One region of the Paenibacillus cisolokensis genome, then DNA from elsewhere that is predicted to be linked to it. Evidence: riboswitches for the same ligand, from Rfam matches in the RefSeq annotation. Region 1 holds a riboswitch; each other region holds the start of a gene.
What was found. A riboswitch is a leader RNA that binds a small molecule or an ion and turns the genes downstream of it on or off. The one in region 1 is predicted to bind cyclic di-AMP.

Region 1 (5,741 bases):
ATGACCTGAAGCAGCGTCGCATTGTCCGTCATCTCCAGCACGACGCGATGAAAATCTTCGTCAAGCTGCAGGAACAAAGCGGGATCGCCTGCGGCGGCCGCCTCCTGCTGTCTGTCGAACAAGTCCATAATCGCCCGTTCCGCGGCCGTGCGGTCTCCGTCACGCCACTGCTTCGCGACGAGGCGAAAGGCGCCCAGCTCCAGATGCTCGCGGATGAATTTCGCTTCTTCCACCTTGCGCTGCGATATAGGCGCGATCCTCGTTCCCCGCTGCGGCAGCACATCCAGCAGCCGCTCGCTCACGAGCAGCCGGATCGCTTCCCGGACGGGTGTGCGGCTGACCTGCAGCAATTCGGCCACTTCGTTCTCGTAAATCATCGTTCCCGGTTCAAGCTGCAGCGAAACGATGCCGGCGCGAATCGTCTCGTACACCTGGTCGCCCAGCGATTTGCGGACGGGGCGCTGCGGCAGCGGCGTAAGCTTCAGCACGAATCTGTCACCTCCTGCGCGATGTATTTTGCCAGCCAGCCTCTTCTTTTTAAGCGCTTCAAGCACTTGCATTCTTGTATACAAGAATATCATACCGCAAAAACGAACGTCGCTCAAGAATTGGCTGCCTTTCGGTTTCGAAAACGTTTGGCATTCCGGCCGCCCGTTATATGACCGAAAAATAAAAACTCCCCCGGATTTCCGATCCGAAGGAGCCTCTCATCGATTATAAGCAAAGCATTATGGCGGCGATAAATTTATCGGCGTGCATACCATTGACGCGATGCGGAACCTCTTTTGAACGTTTTGAGCGGCATATCGGGCAATTCGTTCACGGAGACGACACGATCCGTTTTTTTAATCGGTTTGCGCCAATACTTTTCGTTGCCGGGCAAATCGTCGAACCATGCCGCGTCATCGGGACAGTCCAAAACCATGAAACGGCCGTAACGGTTATCCCGCGATTGATGATACTTCAAATAAGCCTTTCCTCCTTCGATAGCCAATATTTCGATTTTCCCCGATGTATGACTCATCGACAGACGCACCCGTTTGCCGAGTCCGGAGGTTCTCGCTTTCGCCTTCTCTACGATGCTGTATACCTCGGCCAGAGGGAGAACAAAATCGCGGTTTCCGGCAACAGGCCGGTTCACGAAAAAGTAATAGGGCGTTACGCCGGCCCAGGACAATCGATCCAGCAGCTCTCCCAGCACCTCGGGATCGTCGTTGATCCCTTTCAGGATCGGCGTCTGATTGACGACGACTGCGCCTGCGTCGTGCAAGGCGGCAAAAGCCCGGACCGCTTCCTCGGTTATTTCGCGCGGATGGTTGACATGCGTCATGACATACACTCTTTTGTCCGAACTCGACACTTCCCGGATCGTCGCGAGCAGCGCTTCGTCCTCGTAGATCCGCATCGGATTGAACACGGGAATTTTGGAGCCGAGCCGTATGATTTTCACATGATCGATATCGCGCAGCCGCAACAATATCGACCGCAGCTTCGGCGTTCCCAGAATCAGGCTGTCTCCCCCGGTCAACAGGACATTGTTGATTTCCGGATGGGCGGAAATATAGGCGAGGCCCGGTTCGACGTCGGTGACGGCCTCCTTCACGTCGTTGCGGAACAGCCGTTTGCGGAAGCAGTACCGGCAGTAAGCGCCGCATACTTCGGATACGATGAGCAGCGCGGTCGTTTTGTACTTGTGCTGACACCCCGGGACGACATAGTTGGTGTCCTCGTCTGACGCATCCCAGCGGCCGTATTCCAGCAGTTCCCCTTCATTCGGAATGACAAGTTTGCGAATCGGATCGTGAGGATCGTTCCAGTCGATCAGACCCAGATAGTAATCGTTGACCCGAAAAACAAATTTGTCCGTAATGCGCTTCAGTTTCGCTCTTTCTTCCGCCGGGATGTTCGTCAATTTATCGATGTCGGTAATATACTTCGGTTGAGCCATCGTTCGTTCTCCCTCCTCTTGTTTCATTTGAATGAAAAAAGACCCTTACACAGCATGTGTGTACGGGTCTCCTCAAACAAAAAGACCCTGTAAAGGGTCAAATACGCACCAATACATTATTCGACCCATCCAAAGCTGACGAGGTTAGCTGACGGGCTCGGGATAGATGGTTCCCTACGGCCGCATGAAGCGGCACGATTCGCCCCGGAAGACTTGGTTCCCCCGCTTTCCGGTCCATAACCGGAAATTAAGCTTATTACTTATAATATTTGAATAATTCAGAATTGTCAAACTCAAATCAGTTGCGAATCCGTTCGCTTGTATCGCCGTAATAGAGAGTATAGAATGTTAGTAGTTAGATTTGCACCGCCGAATGACAGCCAAGAACACGCCCTGTTGCGGGGCGAAAACGGATTCATGGATACGTAGATCCGGACAGTTTTAACAAAGAGGTGACAGCATTGGAGGACCTGAAGCAAGCGTACGCTACTCTCGGCCTGCCTGAAAACGCGACCAAGGAAGAAGTGGAGAAACGCTACTACCTGCTCATGCGGCAGGCGCGCGCCCAAGGAGCCCGCCGCGACCATGAAGAGGCCGGCGGCAACGCCGTCGATTTCGAAGCAGTTAACCGGGCTTACAAGTTCATTATCGAATATGACGAACGGAAAGCGCAGGAGCAATTCAAACAATCTCAATATGGAAAATATAAAAAGATGGCCGGCACGGCGGAAAAATTGGACCATTTCTTCCATTACTACAAGTTCCACCTGCTCGGGGCTTTGGTCGCCGTCATTCTGATCGGATTTGCGGTCAACAGCTACCTGGAGCGGCAGGCGCAAAAAGCGGAAGAAGCGAAGAAGCCGCCGATCGACGTATCGGTCATGTTTCACGGGGATTTTTACTTGAACAATCAGAATCAGGATACGGAGGAACTGGAAGCGGCCCTGCTCTCCTTCTTTCCGGAATGGAAGCGGATCGGCGCGCAGATTACCTACGATCCGTCCGATCCGAAAAACGAGTTCGACATCGCCGCGACGCAGAAGGCGGTTGTCATGCTGATGACGGAAAAAAGCGACGTTTATATTCTCGACCGGAACAGTTTCACCAAGCTGGCGAGGCAGCAGCTGTTCCAGCCTTTGGACGAAGCCTACGAGCAAACGTTGAAACCGCTGCTCCCTTCGGAAGCGGCGGCGCTCAAAACGCGCTCCTCGGAAGACACCACCGATCATATTTACGGCATCGATATTAGCGGCAGTCCGCTCGTCAAAAGTATACCGGTCGTCTCCAAAGAGATGATAGCCGCCATTCGCGCCGACGCCAAGCATCCGGACAAGGCGCTGCTCTTTATTCAGCGCATGCTGGAAGGTGCGAAGCCGGAAGGTACGAAGCCAGAAGGTACGAAGCCAGAAGGTACGAAGCCAGAAGGTACGTCGTCATAATTGAATTTCCACAGGGGCTGTCTCAAAAGGTCTTGAATGACCTAGGGATCGCCCCTTCTTTTTTTGTCTTATAGCGGTCTGTCTTGTCCGCCACCGGACATTGAGGCGGAAGAGTGGCCGCCGCGACAATGTTGCTGTTGGGCCGCTCCAGCGGGCCGCGATGTCACCGGTGGTAGCCCAAGATGGCTATGCCAGCGGGCTGATGTTACCGGCGATAGCCAAGGATAGCTATGCCAGCGGGCCGCGATGTCACCGGTGGTAGCCTAAGATGGCTATGCCAGCAGACCGATGTCACTGGCGATAGCCGAGCGCCCCCATTCCGACGGGGCAGGGGCCGCCGGTAACAGCCGAAGAGCGGTGAATACTGCAAAAGTGCAGGATTTTTGCCCCTGACAGATGTCTTTGGCTCAAATTACTGCGAAAGTGCAGGATTTTTTGATCACTTCCGCCTTACATGTCGCTTGGAGACCAAAAATACTGTATTATCGCAGGAATTTAAGCGTCCGAGCTGTCAATAGGGGGAAAAAGCTGCACTTTTGCAGTATTGGTTTTGAGCCGGAGAAACTTCACGAATACTCCCTCGCACACTATGCTGACAAACGGACCATGAACATTAGGGACAACCACTTTGTTTCGGCTCACTGTACGTTCGGGTCGTCCGGTGCGTCCCGTGCGTTCGATGCGGCCGGTGCGCCTGGTGCGTCTGTGCGTTCGGATCATCCGATGTGTCCGGTATGTTCGGCGCGTTCGGCTCACCGTACGTTCGGGTCGTCCGATGTGTCCGGTATGTTCGGCGCGTTCGGCTCACCGTACGTTCGGGTCGTCCGGCGCGTCCGGCGCGTCCGGTGCGGCTGGCGCTTCCGCGCATGCAAAGCATGTGAGCCGTCCGCCTTCATCGAGTCTGCCGTTCAGAAATCCGTCCTCGCAGTAAATTTCTTTGCGGCAGACCTCGCATTCCCCCACGAGTTCCCTCATATTCCATCCACACCTCCTAACCGCCGAATAGAATTTATTACGAACGAATGCGGTTTATTTCGAGTGATACAGTTTACCTCGAGCGAACACGGCTACTTCGAGCGAACACCGCTACTTCGAGCGATCACGGCTACTTCGAGCGAACACAGTTTACCTCGAACGAACACGGCTTACCTCGAGCGTACACGCCTTACTTCGACCAACACGCCTTACTTCGAGCGTACACGGCTTACTTCGAACGAACACAGCTTACTTCGAACGAACACGGCTACTTCGAGCAAACACCGCTACTTCGAACGTACACGGCTTACTTCGAACGAACACCGCTACTTCGAACGTACACGGCTTACTTCGAACGAACACGGCTTACTTCGAGTGAACACGCCTTACTTCGAGCGAACACGACTAACCTCGAGCGAATACGCCTTTCTTCGAGTCCACACGGCTTACCTCCAAGCGAAACAACGGTTTAACGTTCCTTGCAAAATTGAAAGGTTTCTGTAAGCCGGTTCGATGGCTCGTATCCTTCCGAACAGGTACATTATAAGCAAACGGTCCATAAACCGAAAGCTAGAAGGAGCGTGTATCGAACCATGCTGGAAGTACGAAACGTATCCAAAGTCTATGAAGGCAAAATCGCGTATCAGGCGCTGTCCAATTTGAGCCTGACGGTGCCGAAAGAACAGTTCGTCGGCATTATGGGGCCGTCGGGAAGCGGCAAAACGACCTTGCTGAACGTCGTCTCCACGATCGACAAGCCCACTTCCGGGCAAGTGATCATCGACGGGAAGGAGACGAACCGGATGAACAAGCGGCAGCTCGCGCTCTTCCGGCGGCGGGAGCTCGGATTCGTCTTTCAGGACTTCAATCTGCTGCAAACGTTGACGGTCAAGGAAAATATTATATTCCCGCTGACGCTCGACAACGTCAGTGTCAAAGAGCAGGACGCAAGAGTGCACCGGATTGCGGAGAAGCTCGGCATCGCCCATATCTTGAACAAGCGGACCTATGAAATATCGGGTGGCCAAAGTCAGCGCACCGCGATCGCGCGGGCCATTATTCACGATCCGAAGCTTATATTGGCCGACGAGCCGACGGGCAACCTCGATTCGAAAGCGGCGAAGGACGTGCTGGAGACGCTGCAGATGCTGAACCGCGAAGAAGGAGCGACGATGATGATGGTTACCCATGACCCGCAAGCGGCCAGCTATTGCGACCGTGTCATTTTTATCAAGGACGGGGCGCTTTATCGGGAGCTGCGGAAGTCGGGCAGCCGGCAAATGTTTTTCCAGGAAATTATGGGCGTATTGTCCGCCATTGGGGGGACGGAAGATGAATTTTCGGCAATTCGCGGTTAAAAACGTCTTCCGCAACATGCG
Region 2 (5,741 bases), on a different contig from region 1:
ATTTCGATATGCGGTATGCGGACCCCCATATATTCCGTATATTTCTCTTCCAGCTCCAGCTCGTTGTAAAGCGCGTTTTTCTTCCATTCGGTCAGTTCGATGTCAAGCGCGATTCGCGTTTCGTCCTGGAACGCCTTTCTGCCGTAAAGGCGCGGCACGTTGATCAGCCCGATGCTGCGCAGGGCGAGAAACTCCCGCGTTTTTCCGTCATGCGTGCCGAGCAGCGTTTGCGGACTGAGCTTTTTCAAGACGACGATGTCGTCCGCCACAAGCCGGTGACCCCGGCGAATCAGGGTATGGGCGGTTTCGCTTTTGCCGATGCCGGATTTGCCACGCAGCAGAATGCCGATGTTGGATACGTTGACGCAAACGCCGTGAACGGCGATTTCCGGCGCCAGCGCTTTGACCAGATAAGCGTCCAGCAGTCCGATAAACTCGTTCGTCGCCGCTTTCGTCCGCAATAGCGGAATGCCTTCCTGCTCGCAATATTTTTTCAAATATTTCAAACCTTCCAGGTTTCGCGTCACAACGAAGCATGGCGGGTGATACTTGACGATATTGCCGATATGAAAATTCCGCTCCTCTTCGGTCAGCTTGTGTAAATACGTAATTTCCTTGAGCCCCAGCACCTGCACGTGCTCCGTCGGAAAGAAATCGAAATGACCGACAAATTCCAGTCCCGGCCGGTAGGCTTTCGACTTGGTAATCGGTCGGTTGAGATATTTTTTGCCGGCCAGCACCTCGAGCGAAAAGCGGACAACCAAATCGTTAACCTCGACTGATTTCATCTTCGATAACTCCCTTCGCTACATCCGTTTCCGCGCAAGCCGCATAGGACTTACGTCCTTTCCTATTCGACAGCCGTATGCCGTAACCCTTCTATTCCTTCGTCTGTTCGCAAGGCTGCCACAATCTTCGCTGCGGCAAAGCGACAGCGAATCGCACCGTAAACGCTTTGCCTTGTCCGCTTGTGCGATCGTGCAGACACCGTTATAATGAGTTTCAAATTTCATGCCAACAAAGACGATGAGGGAGAGAGTAGGCGGGCAACGGCTTTCGACAGGGACGGCATGCCGGAGATTGAGAGCATGACGCGAAAGGCCGCCGGCCGAAGTTCACTCCGGAGTCGGACCTTGAACGCGGAACGGTCGGGGAGTGCCGTTTTCCGCCATTAGAGGTCCCCGGCGCCATGCCGTTATCGATGAAGAGCGAGAAGCGTATTTTGGGCTTCTAATCAGGGTGGTACCGCGGCCTTTCGTCCCTGCCGGACGGAAGGCCTTTTTGTCGTGCTCGCGGTGCGGCGGGAAAGACGAAGCCCGATACGAATCGGAAGGGAGAGGAAAACGATGAGAAATTCGGAATTATCATCGCTATATCAAGAACTGGACGCTATCGATGAGGAATTGCTCGCACTGTTGTCGAGGCGGGCAAGCGTCGCGGTGAAGCTGGGAGAACTCCGGCAGGAGCGGGGCTTGCCGAAGTTCGATCCCGCCATGGAACAGGAGACGCTCGAGAAGCTGATTCCGCGCAATCCGGGCCCACTTGGACAGGCGGCGGTCCGCCGTCTGTTCCATCACATTTTCACGGCCAGCTTCGACCCGCAAGCTGCGGATAACCGGAAACGATTGCTCGTCAGCCGCCAGACGCAAGAAGCGGATACAATCATCCGCGTGCGCGGCGCCGCGATCGGCGGGGGAACATCCACGCTCGTTGCCGGGCCGTGCGCGGTAGAAAGTTACGAGCAGCTAAGAGAAACAGCCGCCGCCCTGAAGGAAGCGGGCGTCCGTATTATGCGGGGCGGCGCCTTCAAGCCGCGGACGTCGCCTTACGACTTTCAGGGGCTCGGCCTCGAAGGGCTAAAGCTGCTTCGCGAAGTCGCCGATGAATTCGGACTGGCCGCCATTAGCGAAATCGTCACGCCCCATGATATCGAAACGGCCGCCCGCTATGTCGATATCATCCAGATCGGAGCCCGCAACATGCAAAACTTCGAGCTGCTCAAGGCGGCCGGCGACGTCCGCACGCCTGTACTGCTGAAGCGGGGGCTGGCGGCGACGCTGGAGGAATTTTTGCTGGCGGCCGAATATATCGTCTCGCGGGGCAATACGCAGGTTATGCTGATCGAACGGGGCATTCGCACATACGAGAAATGGACGCGCAATACGCTCGATATTTCGGCGGTCCCGATTTTGAAGCAGGAAAGCCATCTGCCTGTGCTCGTCGACGTCACGCATTCGACCGGCCGCAAAGACATTATGCTGCCTTGCGCCAAGGCGGCGCTGGCGGCGGGGGCGGACGGCATTATGGTGGAGGTTCATCCGAATCCGCAGGCGGCGCTTTCCGACGCCGGCCAGCAATTCGATATTCCCGAATTTCGCCGTTTCCATGAACGGCTGCTTGCGTCCGGGCTATTCCGGGTTCCCCGTAACGGCATCGGTACGTTAAATCCGGCTTAAACAGATGAATACAACAAACAAGCGGCCCCCGGGCATACGCACCCGCGGACCGCTTGTACCGCATTTATCGTCTTGTACCGCATTTATCGTTACGAGAGCTTGACTCCGATCATTTTCGAATATTGCGCTTTCGTCGTTACCCGGCGCGCGGTAACATAGCGCTTGGCATAGTAGGAGCTGGACAACTTGGTAATCGTGACGCCCTTGCTGCTTGAAGAATGCGCGAATTTGCCGTTGCCCACGTAAACGCCGGCATGGGAAACGCCTTTGCCGCTTGTGTTGAAGAACACGAGATCTCCCACCCGGAGATCGCTCTTGTCTACTTTCGTGCCTACTTTCGCCTGCTCTCTGGACGTTCGGGGCAGCTTGATGTCGTACTGCTTGAAAATGTGCAAAATAAATCCCGAACAATCGAAGCCTTTCGTGGTCGTGCCGCCGTACAGATAAGGAGTGCCCACGACTTCATCGACGGCGCTCAGCAGTTTGGGCGCGCCGGCAGAAGCTGCGCCTGCACTGGAAGCAAACAAAATCACCGCACCTACAATCGACAATAAAACCTTTTTCAAAAACGAGTCTCCCTTCAATTGCCTACGAGGTTAGCTGTGGGTTCGGTTGAAGGTTCCCTGGAATCCGCAGCTGACTGTCAGCCGGATTCGTTCACCCCAAGCGGAAACGGCTCGCCCGGCATTGCCGGCGCCGCACCGTTTTCGCTTCATCATATCAACGCGGTAAACTATGCTTGTATGACGAAATGGGTCCCCCGTTTTTCGCTCGCGAAAATTCGGCATGCTGTTATATGTTTATAGATAAGCTATGTTACAAATTCGATTCGATTCGCCAAAAACCTCCTCTTGCAACATTAGAATCCTTTCATCTTTTCCTTTCAATCCTTCATCTTTCTCATCTAATCCTCCATATTTCTCATCTAATCCTCCATATTTCTCTTCCAATCCTTCAACTTTCTCTTCCTGCCCTTTCATCTTCCTTTCCAACCCGGATGCAAAAAAAGAAGACGCGCTTGACGGAATTAAATCCGTACCGCGCGCCTTCTTCCCGACGATCGGGATCTTCCCGCCGCTTATTCTTCGTTAAAGTAGACCGTTTTGCCGGTGCGGGCCGATTCGTAAATCGCCTCCAAAATTTCCGTTACGACAAGTGCCTGCTCGGGCTTCACAACCGGCTCCTTGTCGTTCAAAATCGCGTCAATCCACGTCGCGCATTCCAGATCGATGTCGCGTTGCGGGCCGCTTCCCTCATAGAATGCGACGCCGCCCGCCTTTAGGTCGATTTCTTTGACGAACAGCCGGCTGTTCTGCTCGCCGTTGATGCGCAGGCCGCCTTTCATGTCGGCTCCGCCTTCGGTACCGCACAGCGTACATTTCGCCTCGTCGACGTCCAGCGTATTGAGCGCCCAGCTCGATTCCAGCACGATCGTCGCGCCATTCGCCATTTTGATGAAGCCCATGGCCGAATCTTCGACGGTAAACTTGTCCGGATCCCAAGGCCCCCAGGCGTTGGCGGCGTTTTTCTTGCTGCCGAGCTTGTGGAAGACGGAGCCTGTCACCGACACCGGCTTGTAATTGTCCATCATCCACAGCGTCAAATCGAGCGCGTGCGTGCCGATATCGATAAGCGGACCGCCGCCCTGCTTCTCTTCATCGAGAAAAACGCCCCAGGTCGGGACGGCGCGGCGCCGGATCGCATGAGCGCGGGCGTAATAAATTTCGCCGAGCTCGCCCGAATCGCATACGCTCTTCAAATACTGGCTGTCGGAGCGGAACCGGTTGTTGTAGCCGATCGTCAGCTTCTTGCCGGTGCGGCGCGCCGCCTCGACCATCGCGCGGCCTTCCGCAGCCGTCTTGGCCATCGGCTTCTCGCACATGACATGCTTGCCCGACTCCAGGGCGTCGATCGTAATATAGGAGTGCGAGTCGTTGGGCGTGCATACGTGGACGACATCGATGCTTTCGTCCTTCAGAAGCTCCTTGTAGTCCGTATACGTTTTGGCGCCCTCGGCGCCGTATTTGGCCGCCGCCTCCAGCGCGCGCTCCTCGACGATATCACAAAACGCGACCATTTCCACATGCTTGTTCTTGCTCAGAGCCGGCATATGCTTGCCGTTGGCAATGCCCCCGCAGCCGACAATGGCAACTTTCAGCAATCGAGACATCAACATTCCTCCCTGCTCAACATGAATTTATGTATGGATGAAAAAACAACCATCACCAATGGTAGCATATGCCTGCCGCGAGCGCATTACAAGAATACGAATGAGATACTATAAATTTGCGACATCGTGTACCTCCCCTGCCGCGCCGCACCGCTACACACACGCCGGGTCACACCATGCACCCTGCCGCGCCGCACCGTTACACACACGCCGGGCCACACCGTGTACCCTGACGCGCCGCACCGCTACACACACGCCGGGTCACACCGTGTACCCTGACGCGCCTAGCCGCCGCACATCGCCGTGCTGCGCCATACCTCGCATGTTGCCATGTCACGCCGCACTACACCTCTGCCGCGCCCCGCACACCGAGCCCAACCACGCACCTTTGCCGCGCCCAGCCGTGCTGCGCACTCCCGCTACATCACGCGACCCCGCGACGTTCTGCGTCTCGCCTCTGCATTCGCGGTACGCCGTTCCACGCATATTGCCATGCCACGCCGCACTACGCCTCGTCCCCTTGCCCACATCACCCTCGCTACATCTCACCTCCCGCCCCGCGTATACCCATCGCATCGCCCTCGCTACATCTCACCTCCCGCCCTGCGTATACCCACCGCATCGCCCCCGCGCACGCTCTGCCTCGTCTCGTCCTATCGCGCCGCACCACACCGCCACACCTGCCGCACCACGCACGCTAGGTCTAACCACACACCTCTGCCGCATCACTCCGTTCTGAGACAGGCCGGGCAGAGCGGCTGGTGAAGTATGTGGTCGCGTTATCATGGACAGATGTTCCGAAGCGCTAAAGAATCCGAATGTCGTAACCATCGACGCTTAACCGGTACTTTGAACCTTCGCCAACGACACTTGCTTTAAATTCTGCGAAAATACAGTTTTTTGGGAACTTTTGGCGCGAAAAAGCTCAAATTGCTGCAATTGTGCAGTTTTTGGAACGGTCCGACAGGCATTTCGGGCTATGGACATCCAAATTCCTGCAGATTTGCAGGAATTTGGACCGTTTGCATCTGTCAGAGCGTAAAATCCTGCACTTTTGCAGGAATCGCAGCACTCTCGTCACGTTCAACGGGAACCTTGAACACGGCTGGCCGTTT
Region 3 (5,741 bases), on a different contig from region 1:
GCGCTGACGGCCAGCCATCCCGAATTCGACATTAAGGCCATTACCGGCAAAACCCACGAAATCGTGACGCTTGTCCGGGAGCACAAGGCGGAAATCGGCATCGTCGCTTCTGCGATCGACGATCCTTTGCTCCGCTGCGTGCCGCTGTTCGACGATCATCTGCTGCTCGTGCTGCCGCGCAATCAGGTCGTTACCGACCGCGGCATGATGACGATCGAAGATCTCGACGGCTTTCCGATGATTCTGTTCTCGCGCGGGACATGGTACCGCATTCTGACCGACGAGTTGTTCGACAAATATCACCTTCAACCGGATGTCAAAATGGAGATCGATTCGTTCGAAGCGATTTTGCGGCTGCTTCATACTTGCCGCGCGGGCACACTGCTGCCCCGCTCGTATATGCGCCCGCAGTTGCTCGAAAACAACGAACTGACTGTCGTGACGATCCGCGAGCTGGAAGAGACGAAGCGTACGACATCGCTGATTTATTCCGAATCGTTCGATTTTGCGCCGTCGATTCGAATGTGGATTAACGAGGTTTCGGCCCGTTATACGCGCGGCATCGGCCGCTAGACGGACGGGCGTTGGATACGCTTGCTATCTATAGCTTATCCCAAATCCGCCGCTCCCAAATCGGATCGTCAGGCATTCGCGCTTATATAATTGAAATCCGCCTCGAAATCAAGGCGGAATGCATTAAGTTTTTTTCATCTTTTTTTAATAAACCGGCCGCAAGCCGCAGGAACGGTCGGATTCGTCCCTCCCTGGTAATGGGTGGGCCTGCGGATTTATGTTACGGTGGAAACAGAAGACCGATTCAAAGTCATGGGAGGTTGTGACGATGATGACGATAAACACTGTCAAAACCGGAACGATGCGGATCGCGCTGGCCGTTTGCCTGACGTTTTCGGCCGTATTGCCTGCCGGCTTGACCGCACAGGCCGAGGCCGTGCAGCCTTCGTCCGGCAAAGCCGAGGCAATCATCGCAACAGGCATGCAGCTGATCGGCACTCCTTATGTGTTCGGCGCCAAATCGGGGCAAACGGACGCCTTCGATTGCTCCTCCTTCACCCAATATGTATTCCGCCAGAACGGCATCGAGCTTCCGCGCTCGTCCAGACAGCAGGCCGAGGTCGGAACGGCCGTGGCGAAAGACGAGCTGCAGGCAGGGGACCTCGTCTTCTCCGATACGAACCGCGACGGCGTCATCAACCATGTCAGCATTTACGCCGGTGACGGCAAATTGCTGCACACTTACAGAGCCGGAATCGGCGTAACCGTGTCCGATTTTGAAGGCAGCACCTGGGACAAGACGTTCGTTACCGCACGCCGCGTGCTTCCCCAAGAGAGCGTCCAGGGCGACGCCGCAACGGATCCCGGTGTCGGCGCGCCTCTTTTCGGCGGAGCTTCTGACAGCCGCGGCCACGATCGCGATGATGACCGGCCGTCATCCGACTGACGGTCAACGGCTTACCGCCGCTTCGAAATTTTCGATCTGCTCGTTCGTGCCGATGACGACCATTATATCTTTCTCCTCCAGCACGTCGGCGGCGGTCGGCGCGATAATGATGCCGCCCCGCAGCTTGTTGATCGCGACGATGCTGCAGCCGTAGCGTGCGCGCGGATTCAGCTCCTTGAGCGTCTTGCCGCTCATCTCCTTCGGAACGGCCAGTTCCGCTATCGTATATTCCTTGGACAGCTCGATATAATCGAGCAAATTGGGGGATACGAGCTGATGGGCCACGCGCACGCCCATATCCCGCTCCGGATAGATGATCCGGTCGACGCCGATCTTCTCCAGCACCCGTCCGTGCAATTCGCCCAAAGCCTTGACGACGACCTGCTTCACGCCGAGGTCTTTAATCAGGATGGACGTCATAATATTGGCCTGGATGTCGTTCCCGATCGCGACGACCGCGCAGTCAAAGTTGCGGACGCCGAGCGAGCGGAGCACATCTTCATCCGTGGAATCGGCGACAACGGCATGGGTCAGCACGTCGCTCATCTCCTCGACCGCCTCTTCATCCTTGTCGATGCCGAGCACCTCGTATCCCAGCTCCACGAGCTCCCGCCCGAGGCTGGAGCCGAAGCGCCCCAGTCCGATAATGACGAATTGATTCATTTTCATCGTAACGTCCATTCTCCTATCCGATCGTAATTTTCCCTTCCGGATGCCGGAACGGTTCCTTGTCGGTGCGCGTTCCGAGCGCGTAAGCGAGCGTCAGCGGCCCGAGACGTCCGGCGAACATCGTAAGCGAGATGATCGCTTTCCCGATGTCGGTCAGCTCGGGCGTCAGCCCGACGGACAATCCGACCGTTCCGAACGCCGACGTCGCTTCGAATAAAATGGCGAGAAACGGCTGGTCTTCCGTTGCCGTCAAAATCATCGTGACGCCGATGACGAGCGCGAGCGACAGCATCGTAATGGCAAGCGCCTTAAAGACCCGTTCCTGGCCCAGCCGATAACGAAAGATAACGATGTCTTCGCGTCCGCGAATCATGGCGATAACGGCATACACCAGCGTCGCGAACGTCGTCGTCTTGATGCCGCCCCCGGTCGATCCGGGCGATGCGCCGATAAACATCAGAATAATGATAAAAAATAGCGTCGCCTGTCTCAGTTCTCCGATCGGCAGCGTGTTGGCTCCGGCCGTCCGGGGGGTGACCGACTGGAAGAACGAAGCCAGCGCTTTGCCGCCCCAGCCAAGCTGCCCGAGCGTATTCGGATTCGTAAACTCGAACAGGAAAATGACCGCGGCGCCGACCGCGATAAGCAATCCCGTCGTCGTCAGCACAACTTTGGAATGCAGCGACAACCGCTTGCTCCGGCGGTATTCCATCACATCCGCCAGAACGGCAAAGCCCGCCCCGCCAAGGATAATGAGCAGCATCGAAACGATATTGACCGCCGGGTCCGCCGCGTAGGACGTCAGGCTGTTGAATCCGCCCATCAGGTCGAAGCCGGCATTGTTGAACAGCGACACAGCGTGGAAAACGCCGTAATATGCGGCTTGGCCGGGCGGCATCTCGAACAGAAAACGGATCGTGAACAAGACCGCCCCCGCCAGTTCGATCGTAACCGTATAAAGCACGACTTTCCGGATAAGCCGCACGATGCCTTCCGTCGTCGCCTGGTTCATCGCTTCCTGCAAGATGAGCCGTTCGCGGAACGATATCCGCTTGCGCAGAATGAGCGCGAAAAGCGTTGCCATCGTCATGAAACCGAGTCCGCCGATTTGAATCAAACCCAATATGACGATCTGCCCGAATGGCGTAAAGAACGTGCCGGTATCGACGACGACGAGCCCGGTTACGCATGTTGCGGAAGTGGCCGTAAAAAACGCGTCGATCAGACGCAGCCGCTGCTCCCCCTCGACAGCGATCGGCAGCGACAGCAGAACGGTCCCGAGCAGAATGATCAGCGCAAAGCCGCATACGAGGACGCGGGGAGGCGACCCGTTCCACAAGCTCATTCGTTGTTTGCCCATATAAACGCTCCTTTCCACCGCTGCAGCCCGTTCCGGCTTTTTTGTGCAACAAAAAAAGCACTGGAAACCCAATGCTGTCAGCGATGAGTCCTAGTCCGTCAGCCTGCGAGGTTAGCTGTCGGGTTCGGGCCGGACAGGCGGCCCTATTCGAATGACGGCAAACGTCTCGAAATTCACCCCAAGTTGCGGCTGAGCCGGCGCCCGGATACGAGCGGCGCGTCAGCGGCAACAATACGTATGGTTCCCCCGTTTTCACTTGGAAATTCGGCTGTTCTATTCGGTTTATCGCTCCGCGGCAGGAGCTCGAATCCGATTATAATCGCTTTCCCGTTACCGTTACAAATCGCTCCATTCCGAAATTGCAGCCGTTTTTGATACAAAAACCGAAATGGCGCCGGCATAATGGGCTGTTTCGGCATAGATTTGAAACAAAAGCTCGTCAACGCGGCGACTGTCTGCGGATTGCGTTGGTACAATTAGGGAAGCTTATGATAAAGTACTTGTATGCGGTTTATTTCGGAAAAAACGCGACAGGAGGCGGACATATGAACGAAATTCGGCATCAGGCGGAATGGAGGCGCTGGGCCTGGCTGGGGGCGGCGGGCGCGCTGCTGTTTGTCCTGTTTCAGGTGCTGCCCGCCACATCGGATTCCTCCTTCCGCGATCAGACGGAACCGGTCATCGCGAAGCGCGAGGCCGAACGGCAAGCCTCCGATTTTGCTTCCCGGCATTTCGGCACAGCTCCCCTTTCGGCCCACGCCGTGCACCAGTCCGACCGGCTCATGTACGGATACTTGATGAAAGAAAAGCTGTACGAACCTTTCAGGCACGATTACGAAGCCCGTTTTCCGACCGACACTTATCAGGCGACGCTGCGCCTGCCGGACAAGAAAACGCTGTTCGTCCACGTACATATGACATCCGGCGAAATCGTCGGCTGGCGGCTGTTCAACGATTCGCTGGCAGAGGAAACGGCAGCACTCGAGGAATCGAAGACATTGGACATGGCGAGAGCTTTCGCCGAAACGCGGGGCTTCCGGGCCGAAGAACTGCGGGAGGGGTACGTCAACCGGGCGGGAGAAGCGGTATTGGAGCCCCAAGGCTACCGGATCGGCGAGGCGCGGCTGCGTCTTGTGATCGGAATCGGAACGTCGGACGAAGGCCAGCCGGTCGTCACGAAATATAAAGCGGTGTTCGAGGTTCCCGAACGTTACCAGGCGTACGTCGCCGGGCAGGATCGGCTGGCCTCCCGGTTGACGCTGTTCGGCAACCTGCTAATCAGCGGGGTCATGGCGATTGTGGCTGCCGTCATCGCCGTCCTGTACCGGAAGCGCATCTCGTTTGGAAGGGGTGTCGTGCTGACACTGCTGTTTCTGGCATGTTATCTTGTCAACCAGTTCAATATGGCGGACGGCATGCGCGCCAGCTTCGGCGAGGACCCGCGGGCAGAGCTTCTCTATACGGGGGGGATGGCGCTGACCGTCGTGCTGACTGTGCTGCTCGGCTTCGCCGTCTACTTCTCGCTCGTTGCCGGCGACGGCTTGTGGCGGGCGCAAGGCTGCGGCCTGTGGCCGAAATTCGGCGAAGCCGGCTTCGGCGCCCATGTGTGGCAGAGCATGAAGATGTCCTATCTGTTCGCCCTGATCCTGCTCGGCGCGCAGACGGTCATTCTGTTCGCGCTGGAACGTTCGACCGGCGCATGGTCGACGAGCGACCCTGCGCAATCGCCCTATAACCTCCGCATCGTATGGCTGTATCCGCTGCTCGCCTGGGCGGCGGCGATATCCGAAGAAGCGGTGTACCGGCTGTTCGGCATCGGACTGCTGCGCAAATGGTTGCGCAGCACCTTCGCCGCGGCGCTCGTGCCGACCGTCATCTGGGCGCTCGGACATGTCGCGTATCCGATCTATCCGGCGACGACGCGCCTGATCGAGCTGACCGTCATCGGGCTCGCCATGAGCTGGCTGTTCCTTCGCTACGGCTTTATTGCCGCCGTATTTACGCATGCGATTATGAACAGCATTCTGATGGCGGTGTCGCTTGTCTTCCTCGGTTCGGCCGCCAATCTGGCGACGGCGGCCGTTTATTTGGCGCTGCCGGTCGCAGTGGCCTGGGTCCTCAAGCGGCTTCACGACAAAAAAAGCGGGAGGCATCCGCAATTTACGGTTCCTCCCGAAGCGCCTCGATAATTTGCTTCGCCAGCTTGTCGCCGATGGACAGAGGCCGGAAATCTTCCACGCTGGCCTCTTTTAT
Region 4 (5,741 bases), on a different contig from region 1:
GTCCAAGGCGATGGTCGACATTCCGATCAGTACGGCATATGGCGTATGGACCGGCATTGGCGCCGCCGGCAGCGTGCTGCTCGGTATGGTGCTGTTCAAGGAGTCGAAGGATTGGCGCAAGGTGCTGTTTATCGCCATGATTATAGGAGGCGTCATCGGGCTCAGGATGGTAGGAGCCGATTAAGCTGATCGACGAGAAGGGGCGACTTTGCCCGCATTGCATAAAGAGAGCAGCGTCCCGCCGGCATCCGGCGGGACGCTTGAATGAGGCGATGGCGGAGGCGTACATTATTTCAACTGCGCTTCGAACTCTTCAATCAGCGATTTGGCCTGTTCCGCCGATTTCTTCGGAACATGGAGCTGCATCAGTTGCTGCCCTTCGCCGGAAATCCGGGTTTTGATGCCGCTTTCTTTCAGGTGAGCCTGCAGGCTGTACAGCTTCTCGGTCCTTGCGCCTGTCTCGGTGCGAATGGATACCCAACCTCCGCTTGTTCTGGCGATAAGCCAGACGATCAGGCCGATGACGACAACGGCTACAATAATCCACAATACGAGCATGCGAACCCTACACCACCTTGAACAGAATGGATAACGGACTGTTTTTGCTCTCGCCACATTCTATTCGGCTTGCCCCGGAAAACATGACAGGAAAGTTACCGGTCAGCTCGTTCGACTCTCCTAAAGCATCGTGAAAATAAAGAACGTTTTGGCGCTATGCGCGTCCCGGGATCGAAACTGCGCCCTGGCATTCGCGGGAAGTGACGGTTATCGATCCTTCCGGCAACCGGATTATATTTTACGAGCGGTTGGAAAAGGCAGGTTAATGCTTGTTTGTCACGTTTGCTGTCGTTTCGGCATATAATGGATTATGCGGTTGGTGTCCGCCGATTTGATATTTTCGATGAAATCGGTTATAATCAGGGGCACCCTTACTTTTCTGAATTTTCATACAACTGCATATGCTGAATTCCCTGAACAGGGAAACGGGGGAACCATCGAATCCGTCCGCGTCGCCGCGGCGGTTTCCCGGGGTGAATCCTTCCTGCGCGCAGCGCGGAAGGTAGGGCACTCTCAAGCCCGAATCCGACAGCTAACCTCGTAAGCCGATTGAGAGAACCGCGATCGCGCTTAGTAGCGACCGGCTCATTTGCCGATTGACGATAAGCCCGTGCGCAGAGTTTCTCTGCCTCGGGTTTTTTGTCGTCGTACGGACAAGGGGGATATCGTGCCGAATGCCGAACAGAAGGAGGAGTTGAAGATGCTGGACAGACTGAGCGCCAGAATCGAAGAGTTGTACCGTCGCTGCATACGGGAACGGTCGGGCTTTGTGCCGGAAGGCGTCGACGCCCGTATTATCCGCAATCATCTAGTCATCATTGCCGATCACAGACCTGCCGCGAGCAGGGCGCTGGCCGTCGGCGAGACGGCAACTTCATGCTCGCGGCGGGACGGGACGGTGCGCTATCCGTTCCAGCTCCGGCTGAAAGAGCAGCTTGAGGAACTGACCGGATGCACCGTAACATCCATCCAATCGGATATCGCCATCGATACGGGCGGCATGATGGAGCTGGTGCATTTTGACCGCGATCTGGAAAGCGCGCTGATCAGCGATTGAGAACCGGCGGCTGCCTCAGTGGATCGCGCTTTTCTGGAAGTTGCCGCCCATAACGTCGGCGACATGCTCGATAGCGATGAAGGCCTTGCTGTCGATATCCTGCACGATCGCTTTCAGCTTGGCCACTTCGAGGCGGGTAACGACGCAATAGATCATTTGCGTATCTTCTTTGCTGTATCCCCCTCTTGCTTGTATGAATGTGGTGCTGCGGCCGAGGCGGTCGATGATCGCCTGAGAAATTTCCTCGTATTCGCTTGAAATTATGGTAACCGACTTGGACTCGTTCAATCCTTCGACGACGATATCGATCAATTTGAACGCGATATAGTAAGTAAAGATCGAATACATCGCCGAATCCCATCCGAACACGAACCCGGCAATAATGAAAATAACGACGTTAATGATCATGATCAGCTGACCGACCGGCATCCGGGTTTTCTTGGCCATCAGAATCGCCACGATTTCGGCTCCGTCGAGCGAACCGCCGAACCGGATCGTCAATCCGACGCCGACGCCGAGAATGACCCCGCCGAACAAGACGGCCAGCAGATGATCCTCGGTGAACGGCTCCGTATGGTGAAGCAGCACGGTCGTCAGCGACATGATGCCGATGCCGTACAACGTGGAGAATGCGAACGTCCGCCCGATTTGCTTGAAACCGAGGAGCAAAAACGGCAGGTTGATAAAGAACAAATATACGCCCAGCGGCAGGTCCGTCAGCTTGGACAAGATGATCGATACCCCGGCGATGCCCCCGTCAATAATATGATTCGGAACGAGGAACAACTCCAGCGCTACCGCCATCAAGACTGCGCCGAGCGTTATGAACACGAATTTTAAAACATAATCGGTAAAGGTTAATTTCTTGTGCGTTCTGGCCATCCGATTTCCTCCTTCTTTCTTGATTTCCGGTCATGCGACCCCGTTACATACAATCGTGCAGGTTCGCTTTGCTTCTTTGCCGACTATCTGGCTTACTGATCCTGTCCTTTGTCAAAATAGAGAAACGCTTTGTCAAGAAGCTGCGCCAACCGTCTGCTATCCTCCTCTCCTAAAAATTCGACAAGCCCTTCGAGCGAATGGAGAAGCTTGCGTTTCGCTTTATTCGCAATCTGCATGCCTTCCTTCGTCAACCGAATGCGGACAACCCTTCTGTCGGCCGGGTCGGATGAGCGTTCGATGAGACGCTTGCTTTCGAGCTCCTTCAGCAGCTGGGTAACGGTCGGCGAAGTGACCCGCAGCATATGGCTGATCTCGGATACTTTCAACCCGGGTCCTCCATGCTCTGCCCCTTCGCCGATCGCCAGAATCAGCATAATTTCGCTGGGCTTGAAGCCGGGGAGCGAACGGTGCCACTGCGTGCGGTTAAATTGCGTCAACGACTGCAGCAGCTGCTTCACGATTTTGTTGCCGATTTTGCTGTCGCTCATATGTACCCCCCCTTTATTTCGGTGCTAAAACATTTCCGAACCAATTTATTAGGCAACCTAATTATAAAAAGGAGAGACAGCGCTTGTCAAGGAAGGGATCCGATCGATACAATGGATAGAAAATGGCATGCGGAGGATTTGACGTGATTTTAATCGGCTTGACAGGATGGGGGGATCATCCGACGCTGTACCCCGACAAGGAATCGGCGCGGCACAAGCTTGCGGCGTACAGCCGCGTTTTCCGGACGGTGGAGGTGGACAGCTCGTTCTATGCGGTGCAGCCGGTTCGCAATATGGAGAAGTGGACGGCCGAGACGCCGCCGGATTTCCGGTTTGTCGTCAAAGCTTACCAGGGGATGACCGGGCACGCCCGCGGCGGTGTGCCTTTCGAGGGAGACGACGCCATGTACGGGGCATTCCTGGAATCGCTTGCGCCGATGCGCGAGGCGGGAAAACTGCTAGCGGTGCTGTTTCAATATCCGCCGTGGTTCGATTGCACCCGCGAACATGTCGGCCTGCTGCGGGCGGCGAAGGCGAGAATGGGAGATGTTCCGTGCGCGCTCGAATTTCGGCATCAAAGCTGGTTCGCGCCGCAGATGCGGGAGCGTACGCTTGCGTTTATGCGCGAAGAAGGGTGGATCCATAGCGTTTGCGACGAACCGCAGGCGGGGGAAGGCTCGGTGCCGATTGTGGAAGAAGCGACCGACCCGGCCCTGACGATCGTCCGTTTTCACGGCCGCAATGCGGCCGGCTGGCGGTCCGGCGGAAGGCCGGACTGGCGGGAGGTGCGCTATTTGTACCGCTACCGCACGGAGGAACTGGCCGAATGGGCGGAACGGCTTCGCCGGCTCGAGCGGCAATCGCAACAAATTTGCGTCCTGTTCAACAATAATTCCGGAGGCGACGCGGCCGATAATGCGCGTGAAATGTCCCGTTTGCTCGGCCTTGAACCGCCGGAGCCTTCAGGCCAGCTGAGCCTGTTCTGACGAAAACGGCGGACCGGATATCGGCTGCGGACTTTTTATTGACCGGTTATGGTGGTAAGATGTAAAAGTAGTCATTTTTTTGAAATACCATTTTGATCAAGCAGGAGGGATTTTATCGATGCCATTCCCAACTTCGATAGCTGAAGCGACCGTACTACATAATGGCGTGCGTATGCCTTGGCTCGGCCTTGGCGTATGGAAGACGCAAAATGGGCAGGAGACAGTCGATGCGGTTACGGCTGCGATCCGTAACGGTTACCGGGCAATTGATACCGCGGCGATATACAAAAACGAAGAGAGCGTAGGCCGGGCTATTGCCGAGAGCGGCGTGAACCGGAACGAGCTGTTCATTACGACCAAAGTGTGGAACGATGATCAGGGATACGATTCGACGCTGCGCGCGTTCGACAAGAGCCGCGAGCTTCTCGGCCTGGACGTCATCGACCTGTATCTGGTTCACTGGCCGGGCAAGGATAAATTCAAGGAGACGTACCGCGCCCTCGAGACGCTCTACAATGACGGGAAAGTGCGGGCGATCGGCGTCAGCAACTTCAAGGTTCACCACCTGGAAGAGCTGATGGGCAGCTGCAATATCAAGCCGATGGTCAACCAGGTCGAATTCCACCCGCTGCTCACCCAGAAAGAGCTGCTGAACTTCTGCCGCAAACACAGCATCCAGCTGGAAGCATGGAGTCCGCTGATGCAAGGGAACCTGGACATTCCGCTGCTCAAGGAACTGGGGGATAAGTACGGCAAAACGCCGGCCCAGATCGTCCTTCGCTGGGATCTTCAGCATGGCGTTGTCACGATTCCGAAATCGGTTCACGAGCACCGCATCAAGGAAAATGCCGACGTGTTCGACTTCCAGTTGAGCGACGCGGAAATGGAGGCTATTGACGGACTGAATCAGGACAAACGGTTCGGTCCGGATCCCGACGAGTTTCTGTTCTAATTTATTTTTTATAGCTCACGGTTCGTTGTATCGCTGTTCGCTTGAGCCGCCGGAATACCGGCGGTTTCTTTATCACATAATGGGTAATGAGCATTTCAGCACATTTCGTTTGACATCGCTAACTGTAACTGATATTATTACAGTACAAAGCGGGGTGCCGTTCACGAATGAACAGCGAATTTACGATTGCCGTCCACAGTCTCGTTTTGCTGGCATATTTGCCGGAAAGGATGGCAACCAGTGAAACGATCGCAGTCAATGTCGGAACCCACCCGGCCCGCGTTCGCAAAGTGATGAGCTGTTTGCGCCGTGGCGGCTATGTCGATACGCGCGAAGGCTCGGGAGGCGGCTATTGGCTGACCGCACAACCTGCCGAGGTAACGCTGAAAGATATTTACCGCGTGATCGCGATCGGTTCGCTCATGCCCAACTGGTGTTCAGGCAATCCCGATGCGGACTGCATTGTCGGCTCCAACATGAAGGAAGTGATGTACGGCATTTTCTGTGCCGCTGAGCAGCGGCTGGAAAGCTACTTTGCCGGCATTACGATTGCCGATGTGCTGGCGCAGATTCGCGAATGCGAGCCGAAATAAGCGATGTGGCGGTGTTTCCATCTCAACCCACATTTTTAGGAGAGGATGATGTAAGATGGCAGTGGCATTGACGAAAGACAATTTTGCGAAAAGCATCGAAAACGGCGTTTCCATCGTCGACTTCTGGGCTCCCTGGTGCGGCCCTTGCAAAATGCAGCTTCCGAT

Region 2: it holds a riboswitch for cyclic di-AMP, as region 1 does, so the genes downstream of both, ABEV74_RS21855 (C40 family peptidase) here and ABEV74_RS04515 (KamA family radical SAM protein) in region 1, are expected to answer to the same signal.
Region 3: it holds a riboswitch for cyclic di-AMP, as region 1 does, so the genes downstream of both, ABEV74_RS17565 (TrkH family potassium uptake protein) here and ABEV74_RS04515 (KamA family radical SAM protein) in region 1, are expected to answer to the same signal.
Region 4: it holds a riboswitch for cyclic di-AMP, as region 1 does, so the genes downstream of both, ABEV74_RS13280 (Na-translocating system protein MpsC family protein) here and ABEV74_RS04515 (KamA family radical SAM protein) in region 1, are expected to answer to the same signal.

The regions. Positions count from the first base shown of each region.
Region 1 is NZ_JBCNFP010000023.1:52,383-58,123, forward strand. Features, by position in the region: gene ABEV74_RS04510 (GntR family transcriptional regulator) at 1-488, opposite strand, end outside; gene ABEV74_RS04515 (KamA family radical SAM protein) at 746-1,948, opposite strand; cyclic di-AMP (ydaO/yuaA leader) riboswitch at 2,066-2,212, opposite strand; gene ABEV74_RS04520 (J domain-containing protein) at 2,410-3,387, shown strand; gene ABEV74_RS04525 (hypothetical protein) at 4,192-4,362, opposite strand; gene ABEV74_RS04530 (ABC transporter ATP-binding protein) at 4,956-5,720, shown strand; gene ABEV74_RS04535 (FtsX-like permease family protein) at 5,695-5,741, shown strand, end outside.
Region 2 is NZ_JBCNFP010000159.1:4,805-10,545, forward strand. Features, by position in the region: gene hprK (HPr(Ser) kinase/phosphatase) at 1-788, opposite strand, end outside; gene ABEV74_RS21850 (bifunctional 3-deoxy-7-phosphoheptulonate synthase/chorismate mutase) at 1,347-2,456, shown strand; gene ABEV74_RS21855 (C40 family peptidase) at 2,546-3,022, opposite strand; cyclic di-AMP (ydaO/yuaA leader) riboswitch at 3,026-3,253, opposite strand; gene ABEV74_RS21860 (hypothetical protein) at 3,257-3,436, opposite strand; gene ABEV74_RS21865 (Gfo/Idh/MocA family protein) at 3,535-4,626, opposite strand.
Region 3 is NZ_JBCNFP010000105.1:31,305-37,045, reverse strand. Features, by position in the region: gene ABEV74_RS17580 (LysR family transcriptional regulator) at 1-573, shown strand, start outside; gene ABEV74_RS17575 (C40 family peptidase) at 842-1,459, shown strand; gene ABEV74_RS17570 (potassium channel family protein) at 1,463-2,128, opposite strand; gene ABEV74_RS17565 (TrkH family potassium uptake protein) at 2,145-3,488, opposite strand; cyclic di-AMP (ydaO/yuaA leader) riboswitch at 3,574-3,768, opposite strand; gene ABEV74_RS17560 (CPBP family intramembrane glutamic endopeptidase) at 4,034-5,677, shown strand; gene uvrC (excinuclease ABC subunit UvrC) at 5,649-5,741, opposite strand, start outside.
Region 4 is NZ_JBCNFP010000075.1:59,926-65,666, forward strand. Features, by position in the region: gene ABEV74_RS13265 (DMT family transporter) at 1-184, shown strand, start outside; gene ABEV74_RS13270 (putative signal transducing protein) at 289-558, opposite strand; partial or broken gene ABEV74_RS13275 (glyoxalase superfamily protein) at 720-824, shown strand; cyclic di-AMP (ydaO/yuaA leader) riboswitch at 951-1,119, shown strand; gene ABEV74_RS13280 (Na-translocating system protein MpsC family protein) at 1,259-1,615, shown strand; gene ABEV74_RS13285 (YitT family protein) at 1,631-2,497, opposite strand; gene ABEV74_RS13290 (MarR family winged helix-turn-helix transcriptional regulator) at 2,590-3,045, opposite strand; gene ABEV74_RS13295 (DUF72 domain-containing protein) at 3,189-4,031, shown strand; gene ABEV74_RS13300 (aldo/keto reductase) at 4,150-4,983, shown strand; gene ABEV74_RS13305 (RrF2 family transcriptional regulator) at 5,151-5,576, shown strand; gene trxA (thioredoxin) at 5,632-5,741, shown strand, end outside.